2 regions of the Streptomyces sp. NPDC001985 genome follow, and region 2 is predicted to be linked to the other one. Evidence: riboswitches for the same ligand, from Rfam matches in the RefSeq annotation. Region 2 holds a riboswitch; the other holds the start of a gene.
The links. A riboswitch is a leader RNA that binds a small molecule or an ion and turns the genes downstream of it on or off. The one in region 2 is predicted to bind cobalamin.
Positions count from the first base shown of each region.

Region 1: another riboswitch for cobalamin. It lies ahead of metE (5-methyltetrahydropteroyltriglutamate--homocysteine S-methyltransferase); the one in region 2 lies ahead of ABT122_RS19305 (cobalamin biosynthesis protein).

Region 1 covers NZ_JBEOYB010000064.1:34,649-42,355, reverse strand. Annotated here, with positions in the region: gene ABT122_RS25535 (ABC transporter ATP-binding protein) at 1-1,229, shown strand, start outside; gene ABT122_RS25530 (ECF transporter S component) at 1,226-2,149, shown strand; gene metE (5-methyltetrahydropteroyltriglutamate--homocysteine S-methyltransferase) at 2,123-4,447, opposite strand; cobalamin riboswitch at 4,611-4,835, opposite strand; gene ABT122_RS25520 (alpha/beta fold hydrolase) at 5,011-5,826, opposite strand; gene ABT122_RS25515 (non-ribosomal peptide synthetase) at 5,823-7,707, opposite strand, start outside.
Region 2 covers NZ_JBEOYB010000040.1:17,989-25,695, forward strand. Annotated here, with positions in the region: gene ABT122_RS19295 (putative cobaltochelatase) at 1-339, opposite strand, end outside; gene ABT122_RS19300 (cobyric acid synthase) at 455-2,035, opposite strand; gene ABT122_RS19305 (cobalamin biosynthesis protein) at 2,032-3,045, opposite strand; cobalamin riboswitch at 3,168-3,306, opposite strand; gene ABT122_RS19310 (hypothetical protein) at 3,493-3,714, opposite strand; gene ABT122_RS19315 (inorganic phosphate transporter) at 3,727-4,995, opposite strand; gene ABT122_RS19320 (class II aldolase/adducin family protein) at 5,265-5,927, shown strand; gene ABT122_RS19325 (alpha/beta hydrolase) at 6,061-7,194, shown strand; gene ABT122_RS19330 (hypothetical protein) at 7,352-7,707, shown strand, end outside.

The sequences.
Region 1 (7,707 bases), on a different contig from region 2:
GCGGCCAGCAGCAGCGCGTGGCCATCGGCTCGGTGCTCACCGCCCATCCCCGTGTCCTGGTCCTCGACGAGCCCACCTCGGCCCTCGACCCGTCGGCGGCGGAGGAGGTGCTCTCCGCCGTGACCCGGCTCGTCCACGACCTCGGCGTGACCGTCCTCGTCGCGGAGCACCGCCTCGAACGGGTCGTGCAGTACGCCGACCGGGTCATCCATCTTCCGGGCGCCGGCCGGGTGGTGTCCGGGACGCCCGCCGAGGTCTTCCGCACGTCCTCCATCGCGCCGCCGATCGTGGAGCTGGGCCGGGCGGCGGGCTGGTCCCCGCTGCCGCTCTCCATCCGGGACGCCCGCCGGGCGGCGGCCCCGCTGCGCACCCGGCTCGCCCCCGTGCCCCCGCCCCCGGCCCGGCCGCCGGTGGCGCCCGCCGCGGCCGGGGGGCCGCCGCTGCTGACGGCGCGCGGGATCACCGTGAGCCACCGGCGCGTTCCGGCGGTCCGCGAGGTGGATCTCGACCTGCACGGCGGCCGCGTCACCGCGCTGATGGGCCGCAACGGCTCCGGGAAGTCCTCCCTGCTGTGGGCGCTCCAGGGCTCGGGCCCCCGGGCGGCGGGGACCGTCGAGGTCGTGTCGGCGGTGACCGGGAAGCGGGCCGATCCGCGCGGACTCCCCCCGGCCGACGCGCGCCGGCTCGTCGGCCTCGTACCGCAGACACCCACCGATCTGCTGTATCTGGAGAGCGTCGGGCAGGAACTCGACCAGGCCGACCGGGAGTCCCTGACCGGCCGGCCGGGCCCCGGCGCCCGGGCCGTCCTGGACCGGCTCGCGCCCGGGATCGACGGCACCACCCATCCCCGGGATCTCTCCGAGGGGCAGAAGCTGGCCCTGGTGCTGGCGATCCAGCTCGCCGCCGCCCCCCGGGTCGTGCTGCTGGACGAGCCGACGCGCGGGCTCGACTACCGGGCCAAGGCGGAGCTGATCCGGATCGTCGACGGCCTCGCGGCCGAGGGGCGGGCGGTGGTGATCTCCACCCACGATGTCGAGTTCGTCGCCCGGGCCGCCGACCGGGTCGTGGTGCTGGCCGAGGGCGATGTCGTGGCGGACGGTCCGACCACCGAGGTCATCGTCGCCTCGCCCGTCTTCGCCCCGCAGGTCGCGAAGATCCTGGCGCCGCTGCCGTATCTCACGGTGGCCCAGGCCGCCTCGGTGCTCCCGGGCGGCGGGGCGGGCTCATGACGCTCCCCGCGCTCCCCCGCGCCGCGACGGCGATCCGCGTCGGCCCGCGCGCCGCGGTCGTGATCGCCATGGCGGCCCTCCTCGGAGTCGTCGCCTTCTTCTGGCCGTTCCTCGTCGCCCCCGGAACGTTCGCCTCGCACTACGCGCCGCCGCTGATCTTCGGAGTGCTGCTCGTGCTGGTCCTGTGCGTGGTGGTCTCGGAGATCGCGGAGGGCGGGATCAGCTCGAAGGCCCTGGCCATGCTGGGGGTCCTCTCCGCCGTCAACGCGGCGCTGAGGCCGCTGGGCGCGGGGACCGCGGGCATCGAGACGGTGTTCTTCCTCCTGGTCCTGGCGGGACGGGTCTACGGCCCCGGGTTCGGCTTCACCCTCGGCTGCACCTCGCTGTTCGCGTCCGCCCTGATCACCGGCGGGGTGGGGCCGTGGATGCCGTACCAGATGTTCGGCTGCGCCTTCGTCGGCATGCTCGCCGGGCTCCTTCCCCGGGCCACCGGCCGCCGTGAGATCGTGCTGCTCGCCGTCTACGGCTCGTTCTCCGGCTATCTCTTCGGCTTTCTGCTCAACCTCTCCTTCTGGCCGTTCTCGCTGGACCCGGACAGCTCCATCGCGTATCTCCCCGGGCTGCCCTTCACCGAGCAGTGGCAGCGCTACATCGCCTTCGACATCGCCACCTCCCTGGGCTGGGACACGGGGCGCGCCGTCACCACCTTCCTCTGCGTCATCCTGGCGGGCCCCGCGGTGCTGACGGTTCTGCGCAGAGCCGCCCGGAAGGCGCGCTTCCAGGCCCCGGTCCGCTTCGCCGCGCCCCAGGGGGCCGGGGAGTCCCAGGAGCCCGCGGAGCGGGACGGGCCCCGGGCCGGGACGGACCCGGGGGCCCGTCCCGGCCCGGCGCGGTCAGGCGCCCCCGGTGGTCAGCCCTGAGCGGACTTCGCGGGCGGCGGCGACCAGATTCTCCAGGGAGGCGCGGGTCTCGGGCCAGCCGCGGGTCTTGAGGCCGCAGTCGGGGTTGACCCAGAGCCGCTCGGCGGGGATGGCCTCAAGGCCCTCGCGCAGCAGAGCGGCGGCCTCCTCGGCGCTGGGGACGCGCGGGGAGTGGATGTCGTAGACCCCGGGCCCGGCCTCGCGCGGATAGCCGTGCTCGGCGAGTTCCCGGGCGACCTGCATATGGGAGCGGGCGGCCTCCAGGCTGATGACATCGGCGTCGAGGTCGTCGATGGCCTGGACGATGTCGCCGAACTCGGCGTAGCACATATGGGTGTGGATCTGGGTGCCCGGCCGTACGCCGCTGGTCGTGAGGCGGAAGGACTCGGTGGCCCAGGCGAGGTAGCCGGCGTGGTCGGCGGCGCGCAGCGGGAGGGTCTCGCGCAGGGCGGGCTCGTCGACCTGGATGACGGAGGTGCCCGCGGCCTCCAGGTCGCCGACCTCGTCGCGCAGGGCGAGCGCGACCTGCCGGGCGGTGTCGCCGAGCGGCTGGTCGTCGCGGACGAAGGACCAGGCGAGCATGGTCACCGGCCCGGTGAGCATGCCCTTGACGGGCCGTTCGGTGAGCGACTGGGCCCAGGAGGTCCAGCGGACGGTCATCGGGTCGGGGCGGGAGATGTCCCCGGCGAGGACCGGCGGGCGGACATAGCGGGTGCCGTAGGACTGGACCCAGCCGTGCTGGGTGGCCAGATAGCCGGTGAGCTGCTCGGCGAAGTACTGCACCATGTCGTTGCGCTCGGGCTCGCCGTGCACCAGCACGTCGATCCCGGCCTTCTCCTGGAAGGCGAGGACATCGCGGATCTCGTCCCTGATGCGCTCCTCGTAGCCGGCGGTGTCGATGCGCCCGGCGCGCAGATCGGCGCGGGCGGTGCGCAATTCGGCGGTCTGCGGGAACGAGCCGATGGTGGTGGTGGGCAGCAGCGGCAGGCCGAGGCGGGCGCGCTGGGCGGCGGTCCGTTCGGGGTACGGCTGGGAGCGGCGGCCGTCCGCGTCGGTGACGGCGGCGGTACGGGCCCGTACCGCCGGGTCGTGGGTGAGGGCGGAACCGGCGCGGGAGGCCAGGTCGGCCCGGTTGGCGCTGAGTTCGCCGGCGATGGCGCCGGTGCCCTGGGAGAGGCCGCGCGCGAGGGTGACGATCTCGGCCGTCTTCTGCTTCGCGAAGGCGAGCCAGCGGGCGATCTGCGGGTCGATGTCGCGTTCGGCGGCGGCGTCCAGCGGGACGTGGAGGAGTGAGCAGGAGGTGGCCACGTCGACCCGGTCGGCGAGGCCGAGGAGCGTGCCGAGGGTGGCCAGGGACTTCTCGTAGTCGTTGATCCAGATGTTGCGGCCGTTGACGACACCGGCGACCAGCCGCTTGTCGCGCAGTCCGCCGATGGCGGCGAGGTCGGCGAGATTGCCGGCGGCGCGCTCGGTGAAGTCGAGGGCGAGGCCGTCGACGGGGGCCTTGGCGAGAACGGGCAGCGCCTCGCCGAGGCGGTCGAAGTAGGACGCGACCAGCAGCCTGGGGCGGTCGGCGAGCGCGCCGAGGTCGCGGTAGGCGCGGGCGGCGGCGTTCAGCTCGGCCGGGGTGCGGTCCTGGACCAGCGCGGGCTCGTCGAGCTGTGCCCACTCGGCGCCGGCGGCGCGCAGGTCGGCGAGGACCTCGGCGTACACCGGCAGCAGCCGGTCGAGGAGGGTCAGCGGGTCGAAGTCCGCCGCCACCCCGGGGGCGGGCTTGGCCAGCAGGAGATAGGTGACCGGTCCGACGAGGACCGGGCGGGGGCGGTGGCCGAGGGCGAGGGCCTCCTTCACCTCGGCCACCTGCTTGGCGGAGTCGGCGGTGAAGACGGTGCCGGGGCCGAGTTCGGGGACCAGGTAGTGGTAGTTGGTGTCGAACCACTTGGTCATCTCCAGGGGCGCGACGTCCTGGGTGCCGCGCGCCATGGCGAAGTAGCCGTCGAGGGGGTGCGCCGCGACGGCGTCGCGGTGCCGCTCGGGGACAGCGCCGACCATGACACTGGTGTCCAGCATGTGGTCGTAGTAGGAGAAGTCACCGGTCGGCACCTCGTGGACACCGGCGTCGGCGAGCTGCCGCCAGTTGGTCCGGCGGAGGCCCGCCGCGGTCTCCCGGAGGGCGTCGGCGGTGACGCGGCCCTTCCAGTACCCCTCGATGGCCTTCTTCAGTTCCCGGTTCTGTCCCTGGCGGGGGTAGCCGTACACGGTGGCCCGTGCTGCCGCGGCTGCGGACTGCGCTGTCACGGAACTCTCCTTCGCGAGATGTCTCGTTGAATCCCGGGACGGGACGAGAGCGCGAAGGGGGTGCCACAACGGACGGGTCCACGGCGCGCACGGGGCGCGCCGGTCCGCCTGCTCTGGTCGCCGACCCGCCCACGAGGTCACCGGGATGGCCGCGCCGGCGGGGGCCGTGCGCGGACAGCGGGCAGGTCTTCGGACTCGCGGGCGCGTCCGCCGGTCTCCCGGTGGACACCTACTGGCCGTCGCTTCCCAGAACCGTTTCCCGGCTCCAGTGCTCATGACGGCGGTCGTTCCCGCTCACCGCTGCGGGGCAGTCCCGGATTCCCACCGGGTTCCCTCTTGCGACGCGCCTGCCTGGCGGGCAGGGCGAACCAGCTGCGTCCGTCAGCCTAGAGGGATCGTCCGGGTTCGGACAGTACCGCTCACATCCCGGACCGTGACATGGGACACGGGCGGCTCCCCCGGCTCATGGGCCGGGCCCTGTCCGGCGCGGTGTGCGAGGACAGGGCCCGGTCCGGCGGGGCGGAGATGCGGCGGTCCGGGGACCCCGGCGCCTCCCGGCCGGCTCAGGCTCCGGTGAGGAACTCCACCAGGAGCCGGTTCACCTCGGCGGGCCGCTCCAGATAGCCGAAGTGCCCGGCGCCGGCCACGGTCTCCGAGCGGGCGCCCGGAATGGCGTCGGCCATCTCCTGGCCCAGATGCGGCGGGGAGAGCCGGTCGTCGGCGAAGGAGACCACCAGGGTCGGCGCGGTGATGGCGGCGAACGCGGAGACGCTCGGCGGGAATCCGGTGAGCGCGGCGACGAACTGCTCCCGGACTCCGGCCGACGGGGTGGCCGGTGCCATGGCGAGGATGGCGAGCCAGTCCTCGGCCTCGATCTCGTCCCGCAGGCTGGCGGGCGAGAGATTGGCCAGCGCGCCCAGCGCGGCCCGCACCTCCTCGGGGAGGGCCACGCGGTGGTCGTGCAGGGCGATCTGGGCCTGCGAGAAGACCGAGAGCGCCGCGTCCGTGCGGCCCCGGGTCGCCAGCAGGGCCAGCCGGTCGACCAGGTCGGGCCGGGTCAGCGCCAGTTGCTGGGCGGTCCGGGCGCCGAGCGAGGTGCCCACCACATGGGCGGGTCCCCCGGCCACCTTCTCGACCAGGCCGGCCAGGTCGTCGGTGAGGTCGTCCAGGGTGAAGCCCTCGGGGCAGGGGGAGCTGCCGCCCACGCCCCGGGGGTCGAAGACGATCACGCGCAGCCCGGCCGCGACCAGCGCGGGCACCTGGTGGGGGCGCCACACCCGGCCCGGCGAGCCGGCGCCCATGACGAGGACGACCGGGTCCCCGCCGCCGAACTCCTCGTACGCGAGGGTGATGCCACCGATCTCGATGGTCCGGGTCACGCGCCTGTCCTCTCGTTGCCCTCGACCGCCGCGGCGAGCGCCGTGAGCGCCGTGAGCCACAGGGCGGCCAGTTCCTGGATGTCCCCCGGGTCGCAGACACCGGGGTCGTACCGCCAGAGCGCCTCCACCACCGGGCCCCCGGGACCGGGGTGGACGGCGCAGATCAGCTCCAGCGGATACGGCTGGGCCGCGTCCGGTTCGCTGTCCTGCGGGAAGACCTCCCGCACCGCGTCGTCGACGACCAGCGTCCACGGGCGGCCCGGGTCGTCGCCGACGACCTGGTCGAGCCGGCCCAGATAGCTGAAGAACACCTCGGCACGCGCCGCGGCCGGCTCGCCGAGCAGACCGTGGTCGAACCCGCCGTGCGGCACCGCCGCCAGCTCCCCGCCCACCTTCTCCAGCAGGGCGAGCGCCGCCCCCCGGTCGTCCAGCGCCCCCTGGGGGGTGAGCCGGGGACCGGCCGTGCCCGTGTCGAGGGCGACGGGGTGGAAGACGTTGAACCAGCCCACGGTCCGCGAGGTGTCCACGGGTCCGCCGGCGGCTTCGAGGAAGGGGCCGACCAGGTCGTCCCGTCTGCCGTGTCCCTCCCGGACCACGGTGACCCCGCTGTCCGGCGGGTGCCCGTGACGCGCCCGCCAGCCGGCCTCCGCCAGGGCCACGGCCGTGAGCAGCGCGTTCTCGGGTGTGGTGCGCGCGGAGCGGATCAGCGCGCCGGTGGTGGCGGCGTCGGCCGTCACCCGGTGCGACACCAGCCGTCCCCGGGTGTGCACCGCGGGGTCGGCGGTCCGGCGGGCGATCCTCGGCGCCCGCTCGCTCTCCCGTGCCACGGCGCGCCAGTGGTCCAGCTGGGCGCGCGGCTCGGGCCCTTCGGCCCGGGCGGCCAGCGCCCGGGACCACTGGGCCATGGTGGTGCCCTCGGCGAGCGGAGGGGTGCCGGGGGACGCGTGGGCGGCGGCGAGGTCCTCCAGCAGGACGTGCCAGGAGACGATGTCGACCACCGCGTGGTGCACGGCGAGGAAGAGCCGGGCCGTCCCGGTCCGCGTCTCCCGCAGGAGGGCGCCCACCATCATCGCGCCGTTGTCCGGGTCGAGCCGCTCCCAGACGCGGTGGGCGCTCTCCAGGACCGCCCGGGAGGTCAGCCGCGGACACTCCTCCACGACCAGCACGGCGGGCACCGCGTCCGGCCCGGCCGGGACCAGGGCGAGCCGGCCGTCCGGTTCGCGCACGGTGCGGGCGGTGAGCTGCGGATGGGCGGCGCGCACCCGTTCCACCACCCGGTGGGCCTCGGCATCGGTGATGCCCCGGGGCAGCGAGATCAGCTGTGACTGGGCGAAGCGCCGGTAGGTGCCCAGGCGCCGCATCCACTCCAGCGCGGGGGTCCGCACCCGGGTCTCCCCGGCCTCCTCGCCGGCCGCCGTGCCCCCGGACGGACCGGGCGCGCCGGCGATCGCGCGGGCGACCTCGGCGGGGGTGCGGTGGACGGCGATCGTCCGGGGGGTGCAGTGCATCCCGGCGCGGCGCAGCTCGCCCACGAGCGTGATGGTGGCGATGCTGTCCATCCCCCGGTGGAACATGTCGTCGTCGACGCCGAGGTGCGGCTCGTCCAGCAGGGCGCGGGCCGCCCGGAGCACCGTCTCCTCCGCGGCGGTCGCCGGCGGGCGGGACGCGCCGGAGGACTCCCCGCTCCCCGTGGGGCGCGGCAGGGCGCGCAGATCCGCCTTGCCGTTGACGGTCAGCGGGATGGCGTCCAGCTCCACCCAGCGGGCCGGCACCATGTAGTGCGGAATGCGCCCGGCCAGGTCCTCCCTCAGTTCCACCGGGTCGAGCCGGCGGCCGGCGGAGCGCACCTGCTCGGTGGCGACCACATAGGCGACCAGGACG
Region 2 (7,707 bases):
GGCCCGTTCGATGTCGAGCGCGCCCACGAGCCGGTCCTCGGACGCGCCGATGGGCAGCTCCACCATCCGCGCCGGCCGCGCCGTGCCCCCGCCGGCCTCGTGCGGCCCGTCGGGGCAGACCGGATCGGGGGCGGCGGGATCGCAGGAGAACCGGCAGCCCGCCACCACCTCCACCTCCGGTATCAGCGCCGACAGGGCCCGTACGGCGGTGGACTTGGCGGTCCCCTTCTCGCCGCGCACCAGCACCCCGCCGACCCGCGGCGACACCGCGTTGAGCAACAGCGCCAGCCGGAGGTCGTCCTGCCCTACGACGGCGGTGAAGGGGTAGGGCGTGCTCATGCGGTCTCCTCGGTCGGCTCTGACGGATACGACAGATACGGCGGGTGGGGCGCGTACGGTGACGGGCACGGGCGGGGTGGGGCGACCGGCCCTCCGGCGGCTGGCGGCACGGTGCTCATACGGGCGCTCCAGGTCGTCCGGGCGCTCGGACCGCTTCCCGGGCCGGGGGCTCGGGGGGCGCTCCGGGCGCGATGAAGGGAAGGCCGGCGGGCGCGCCCCGCTCGATCAGCCGCAGGAGGGCGTCCGTGTCCGCGTGTTCCTCGATGAGGTCGCCGAGCCGGTCGAGCTGCTCCTCGCGCAGCGCGCCGAACGACGTGTCCGGAGCGGGCACGAAGCGCCGGCCGGTGGCGCTCGCGACCCGGCTCAGGAACCGCCGCCGGAAGCCGTCGCTCTCCAGGGAGCCGTGCCAGTGGGTGCCCCACACCTCACCGACCCGGCAGCCGCTCAGAAAGGCCTCGCCGCCCAGCACCTCGGCGACGCCATGGTGGATCTCATACCCCTCCACCCGCTCGCCGAGCGCCGTGCCCGTCGGCCTCGCAAGGGTCTTCTCGGCCGCGAACCGCACCCGTACGGGCAGCAGCCCCAGACCGGTCACGGAACCCGCCCGCGACTCGACCTCGTCCTCGATGTGCTCACCGAGCAACTGGAAACCGCCGCAGATCCCCAGCACCGGACGGCCCTCGGCCGCCCTGCGCAGAAGCTCCCGCGCCAGCCCCCGCTCCCTCAGCCACTCCAACGCGCGGACCGTGCCCCGCGTTCCCGGCACGATCACCAGATCCGCGTCGGCCAACTCCTCGGGCCGGTCCGCGAATCGCACGATCACCCCCGGCTCGGCGGCCAGCGCGTCCACATCGGTGAAATTGGACATCAGCGGCACCGCGCACACCGCGACCCGCAGCACATCGGCCCCGACCGGCGGCGCCACCGCCGACTCGCGCACCGTCCCGCGCAGCGAGACCCGCAGCCCGTCCTCCTCGTCGATGCCCAGCCCGTGCGCGTACGGCAGCACCCCGTACGTCCGCCGCCCGGTGAGCCCGTGGAGCATGTCGAGACCCGGCTCCAGCAGCGACACATCGCCCCGGAACTTATTGACCAGATATCCCGCCACCAGCCGCTGGTCCTCGGCGCTCAGCAGCGCCGTCGTACCGAAGAAGGAGGCGAAGACCCCGCCCCGGTCGATGTCCCCGACGACCAGCACCGGAAGCCGGGCGGCGCGGGCGATGCCCATGTTCACGATGTCGGTGCGCCGCAGATTGATCTCGGCCGGGCTGCCCGCCCCCTCGCAGATCACCGCGTCGTAGCTGCCCCGCAGCTCCTCCAGGCACTCCATGACCGGCCCGAACAGCGCTTCCTGCCGCCCCCCGTGGTAGCCGCGCGCGCTCAGCTCGCCCACCGGCCTGCCCATCAGCACCACCTGGCTGCTGCGGTCGCCGCCGGGCTTGAGCAGCACCGGGTTCATCAGCGCGGTCGGCTCGACCCGGGCCGCCTGCGCCTGCATCGCCTGCGCCCGGCCGATCTCCGCGCCCTCGCGGGTCACAAACGAGTTGAGCGACATGTTCTGCCCCTTGAAGGGGGCCACCTTCACGCCCTGGCGCACAAGCCAGCGGCAGATGCCCGCCGTGACCACGCTCTTGCCCGCGTCGGACGTCGTCCCGGCGACGAGCAGGCCGCCTCCGGTGCGCCTTCCCGTGCTCATCCGTCTCCTCCCGCTCGCGGCGCCGGTGCGCCGGACCCCCGCTGAATCCCCGTCACGGCCCGCCGCAGCAACGGCCGTGCCACCACGCTCGTGGCGAGCGCCAGCAGCCCCACCCGGCGCGACAGCCGCACCGCCCGTTCGATGTCGGCGACCTCCACGGGCCGCCCCGCGCCATGGAGCACGGGCCGGTGCTCGACCCGGCCGCCGTAGGACAGGGTGCCGCCGATACGCACCCCGAGCGCCCCCGCGAACGCGGCCTCCACCGGGCCCGCGTTGGGGCTGGGGTGCCGGTGCGCGTCCTGGCGCCACGCCCGGACGGCTCCCCGCGCGTCCCCGCCCGCGAGCACGGCGAGCCCGGCCGTCAGCCGGGCCCCCGGCCAGCCGGCCAGATCGTCCAGCCGCGCCGACGCCCAGCCGAACCGCCGGTGGCGCGGGGAGCGGTGCCCCACCATCGCGTCCAGGGTGTTGACCGCGCGGAACCCCACCAGGCCCGGCACCCCCGCCACCGCCCCCCACACCAGGGCGCCGACGACCGCGTCGGAGGTGTTCTCGGCCACGGACTCCACCACGGCCCGGGCGATCTGGCCCTCGTCCAGGAACTGCGGATCGCGCCCGCACAGATGCGGCAGCCGCGCGCGGGCCCGCTCCACGTCGCCGGCCGCGAGCGCGGCACCGATGGTCCTGGCCTCCCGGCCCAGCGAGGTGCCGCCCACGACGGTCCAGGTGGCGGCGGCGGTCAGGGCGAGGGAGAGCGCGGGCGCCCCCCGGGTGCCGCGCGCGAGGAGGTGCGCGGCCGCGGCGGCGCCTCCGGCGCACACGGCGGTGTGCAGAGCGCCCCACCCCCGGTGGTCGCGCCAGAGAACCCGCTCCACCGCGCCCGCGGCCCGTCCGAACGCGGCGACGGGATGGCCCCGGCGGGGATCGCCGAGCAGCAGGTCACCGAGGAGGCCGGCCCCGGCGCCGTACGCGAAAACGCGGTCGGCACGGTTCAGTACACGGTCGGCACGCATCGATTCAGGCCGGGGTTCCGCTCCGGACCGGCCGGGGCGGGCAGATCCTTCTCGGAGTCGGGGCAGGGTCGTGGCCGCGGCCGGGCATGGCGATATGTCCTCACTCAGGGTGTCCGCGCCCTGGTTCGACGTGATCGGCGGCGAGAGTTCCTGGCTCCCGGGACTCCTCCCGGTGACAGTGGCGGGACCGCGCCGGATTCGCACCGGCTTCCTCTGCTGCCGCCGTAATGGCCCCGGCAGTCCACCACGCTGTGAGAACAGCCGTCAACCTGCCGTTGACCTGCGAAGGGGCACTGTGCTGAGCCCCACACCCGGGGAGCGCCGCGCTGCTCGTCCCGGACCCGGGACGGCAGACGGCCGGGCCGGTCGTCCCTGAGGATGACCGGCCCGGCCGTCTGCCGTCGATGAGCGCGGAGAGCCCGGACCGCGCGCGGTCCGGGCCCGCCGTCAGGTGACGATCAGATAGATCCCGTAGGTGATGGCCGCCACGCAGAGCGCGAAGCAGGTGTACGCACCGGTGCGCGCCAGCGCCACGGAGCCGCCGCCGCCGGAGGCCGTCGCCTGCTTGCTCATGCCGATGATGCCGAGGGTGAACAGGCCCACCAGAACGACGGTGGCCACGAGGCTCACACCGAAAACGGAGCCGAGAGCTGCCCAGTCGATTTTCATGCTGATCTGTCCTTACACCGCGGCCGGGCTGGCCGGGCCGGATTCGGGGGCGGCGGCCGGGGAGGCCGCGATGGTGGTCTTGAGGCCGTCCTGCGCCGGGGTGCCGGCCGGGGGCACGGTGACGGCGGCCATGGCGTTGGTCACCACACCGGCCTCGCCGGTCTCGCTGTCCACATCGGCGCCGGTGTCGTTGACGTTGGTGTGGTCGATGACCTGGCGGCGGGAGTAGAGCCAGATCGCGGCCGAGGAGGCGACCAGGAAGACCGCGACCACGGCGACACCCCAGTCGCCCTGCTTGGTCACGTACTCCGAGAGGGCGGCGACCAGACCGGCGGCGGGCAGGGTCAGACCCCAGGCCACGAACATCCGGGTGGCGGTGGACCAGCGGACCACACCGCCCTTGCGGCCGAGGCCCGCACCCATCACGGCGCCGGAGCACGAGTGCGTGGTGGAGAGCGAGAAGCCCAGGTTGGAGGAGGCGAGGATGACGCTGGCCGCGCTGGACTGGGCGGCGAAGCCCTGCTGGGGCTGGAGGTCGGTCAGGCCCTTGCCCATGGTCCGGATGATGCGCCAGCCGCCGAGGTAGGTGCCGAGGGCGATGGCCACACCGGCGGAGACGATGACCCACATGGGGGGGTTGGAGCCGGGGTTGAGGATGCCGCCGGTCACCAGGGCCAGCGTGATGATGCCCATCGTCTTCTGGGCGTCATTGGTGCCGTGCGCCAGCGAGACCAGGCCCGCCGAGGCGATCTGGCCCACCCGGTAGCCCTTCGCGGTGGACTTCGGGTCGGCGTTCTGGCCGAGCTTGTACGTCAGCCTGGAGGCGAGGTACGCGCCGATACCGGCGACCAGCGGAGCCGCGATGGCCGGGATCAGCACCTTGGTGACGACGGTGCCGCCGTTGACGCCGCTGAACCCGACCGACGCGATGGTGGCGCCGATCAGACCGCCCATGAGGGCGTGCGAGGAACTGGACGGCAGGCCGACCAGCCACGTCAGGAGATTCCAGAGGATGGCGCCGACGAGCGCCGCGAAGATCACTTCTGGTGTTATGCCTGCCTCGTTGACGATGCCGCTGGAGATCGTCTTGGCGACCTCCACCGACAGGAACGCGCCGACGAGGTTGAGCACGGCGGACATCGCCACCGCGGACTTGGGCTTCATGGCGCCGGTCGAGATGGTCGTCGCCATCGCGTTGGCCGTGTCGTGGAAACCGTTCGTGAAATCGAACACGAGAGCCGTCACGATCACAATCGCGAGCAGCAGCGTGATGTGTTCCATTTACCCAGGCAATCTATGGACGTCAGTGGCCCGGTGAACGTAAGTAACCTGAGTGAACGGAAGGTGAACTGGGACCGGCATCGGGGTGTCCCCAAGTGAGGTTTTTGGCTCCGGTTTCGGTCTGCAGGGGCTGGATGGGCTTCTGGGGCCGGGGACACGTCCCGCGAAGTGGCTTTCATCACCCTTTTGGATAATCTGACTGATCCTCCCCTCCGTCCCCCGGCGGTGGCCCTCTGTAACCGGAGAGCGCCGCCTGACAGGATCGCCGCATGACCGAACAGGTGTCGCAGAAAGCGATCGACGAGGCGTGGCGGAACGTCGTGGCCACCGCCCGCAGAACGGCCGCGGAGGGTCTGGTGGTGGGGACGTCGGGCAATGTCTCCGCCCGGGTCGGAGAGCTCGTCCTCGTCACTCCCAGCGGTGTCCCCTACGACCGTCTCACCCCCGGGGACGCCATAGCCGTCGACCTCGGCGGACAGCAGGTTCTCGGCCATCTCCGGCCCACCAGCGAGCTGCCGCTCCATCTGGAGGTCTACCGGCACACCGACGCCCGCGCCGTGGTCCACACCCACGCCGTCCACGCCACGGCCGTCTCCACCCTCGTACCGGAGCTGCCACCGGTCCACTACATGGCCGCCGCGCTCGGCGGACCCGTCCGGGTCGCCCCGTACGCCCTCTACGGCACCGAGGCCCTGGCCCGGAACATGCTCGCCGCCCTCGACGGGCGCACCGCCTGTCTGCTGCGCAACCACGGGACCGTCGCCCACGGACAGAGCCTGGACCAGGCGTACGACCGCACCGCCCAGCTGGAGTGGATGTGCCGGCTCTGGCTGACCGCGGCCGCCGTGCCCGGCCACACCCCCTCCCTGCTCACCGCCGCCGAGCTGGAGGAGGCCGCCGAACAGTTCCGGGGGTACGGCCAGCGGCGCTGACGTGCTCCCCGCCCCTGCCCCGGCTCTCCGGGCCCTGCCCGCCGGCCCACGCCGGCCCCGCCCCCGCACGGCCCCGGACACGGGCGGGGGCCGTCCGCTGGCAGCACCCCACCACCGCGCCGACACTGGAACGGTGCGCCCGGCTACAGCGGCGGCAACGGCCGTCACCTCCCTGATCGGCGTCGGCACGGCCGCGTTCCTGGCCGGCCGCTACGCGAGCGACGCGGTGCTCAGACCCGCCCCCGGGCGGCCCCTTCCGGGGGAGCGGCGGCTCACCGTCCACTCCACCGGCGCGGGCCGGGTGACGCTCACCCGCAGCCTCTCATCGCGCCGCCCCGGCACCTACGGACTCGACGGGCCCGGCGGCGTCCACGCCATCGTCGGCCCCGTGCTCGACGAGACCCCGCCGTCCGCCGACACCGTCGTGCGCCGGCTGGAGGGCGTCGGCTCCGGCGGCCTGGAACCCGGTGCCAGGGTGCGGCTGACCCCGCAGCTCCACACCGGGGACCCGACGACCGCGCTCGGCATCCCCCACACCGATGTCACCGTCCCCGGTGAGCTGGGCCCGCTGCCCGCCTGGTCCGTGCCCGGCCCCCGGGGGACCTGGGTCATCGCCGTGCACGGCCTGGGAACCACCCGCGAGCACCCCATGAACCTGCTTCCGTTTCTCCATCGGCGACGCATCCCGGTGCTCGGGGTCGGCTACCGGGGCGACCCCGACGCGCCCCGGCCTCCCGACGGTCTCGGACACCTCGGCGACGCCGAGTGGCGGGACCTGGACGCCGCGCTCCGCTTCGCCGTCGCCGCCGGTGCCCGCGACGTCGTCCTGTACGGCTGGTCCACCGGCGCCACCATGGCGCTGCACACCGCCTGCGACTCCGCCCTGCGCGACCGGATCAAGGGGCTGGTGCTCGACTCCCCGGTCCTGGACAAGGACGCCACCCTGCGCGCCCTGGCCGCCGCCCGGCACACCCCCGCCCCGTTGCTGCCCCTCGCGGTCAGAGCCGCCCGGGGCAGGGCGGGGCTCTACAACGGGAGGCGCCCCGCGGTGACCGCGGACCCCGGCGCGCTCACCACCCCCACCCTGATCTTCCACGGCCCCGGCGACACCCTCGCCCCCTGGGGCCCCTCCCGCGAACTCGCCGCCCGCCGCCCCGAACTCGTCCACCTCCACACCGTCCGCGACGCCCCGCACGCGGCCATGTGGAACGCCGACCCCGCGCGGTACGAGGAAGCCCTGCGCCGCTTTCTCACCCCCCTGATGTGACCGGGCCCGCGCAGACGGCCCATCGTGACGCGGCCCTGTCAGGGAGGCCCGCACCCCCGGCGGGCCCCGCCCGCGCCCGGGCGCCGCGGCCCCGCCAACCCCGTCCCCGCCAGGTTCCGTTTGGGCTTTCGGGCTGTCAGCGGGAAGACTGCTCCCTGTGACGTCCCGAAAGCCTGATGAGCAATTGGCGCGCAACTCCAGACTCCGTCTTGTCCGGCCGCGTCCGCTGGCCACCGCCCGGCGGGCGGTGACGACCCGGCGCACCCGGTCGGCCCCACGGCCACCCGAGGGCACTCCGCCCCCCGCGGAACTGGCCCGCCAGGCGAGGGAGGTCCTCGCCGACGCCGTGCGGATCGCCCGCTGGGCGGCCGTCGAACGGGACCCGGGCTCCACCCCGCTGGCCGCCCCCGCCCGCGAGCGGGCCGCCGCCGCGCTCGGCCTCACCCCGGCCCAGGTGCGCGCCGGATGGGACCGGGCCCGCCTGGCCGGCCTGGTCGAACTGCACGGCGGCAC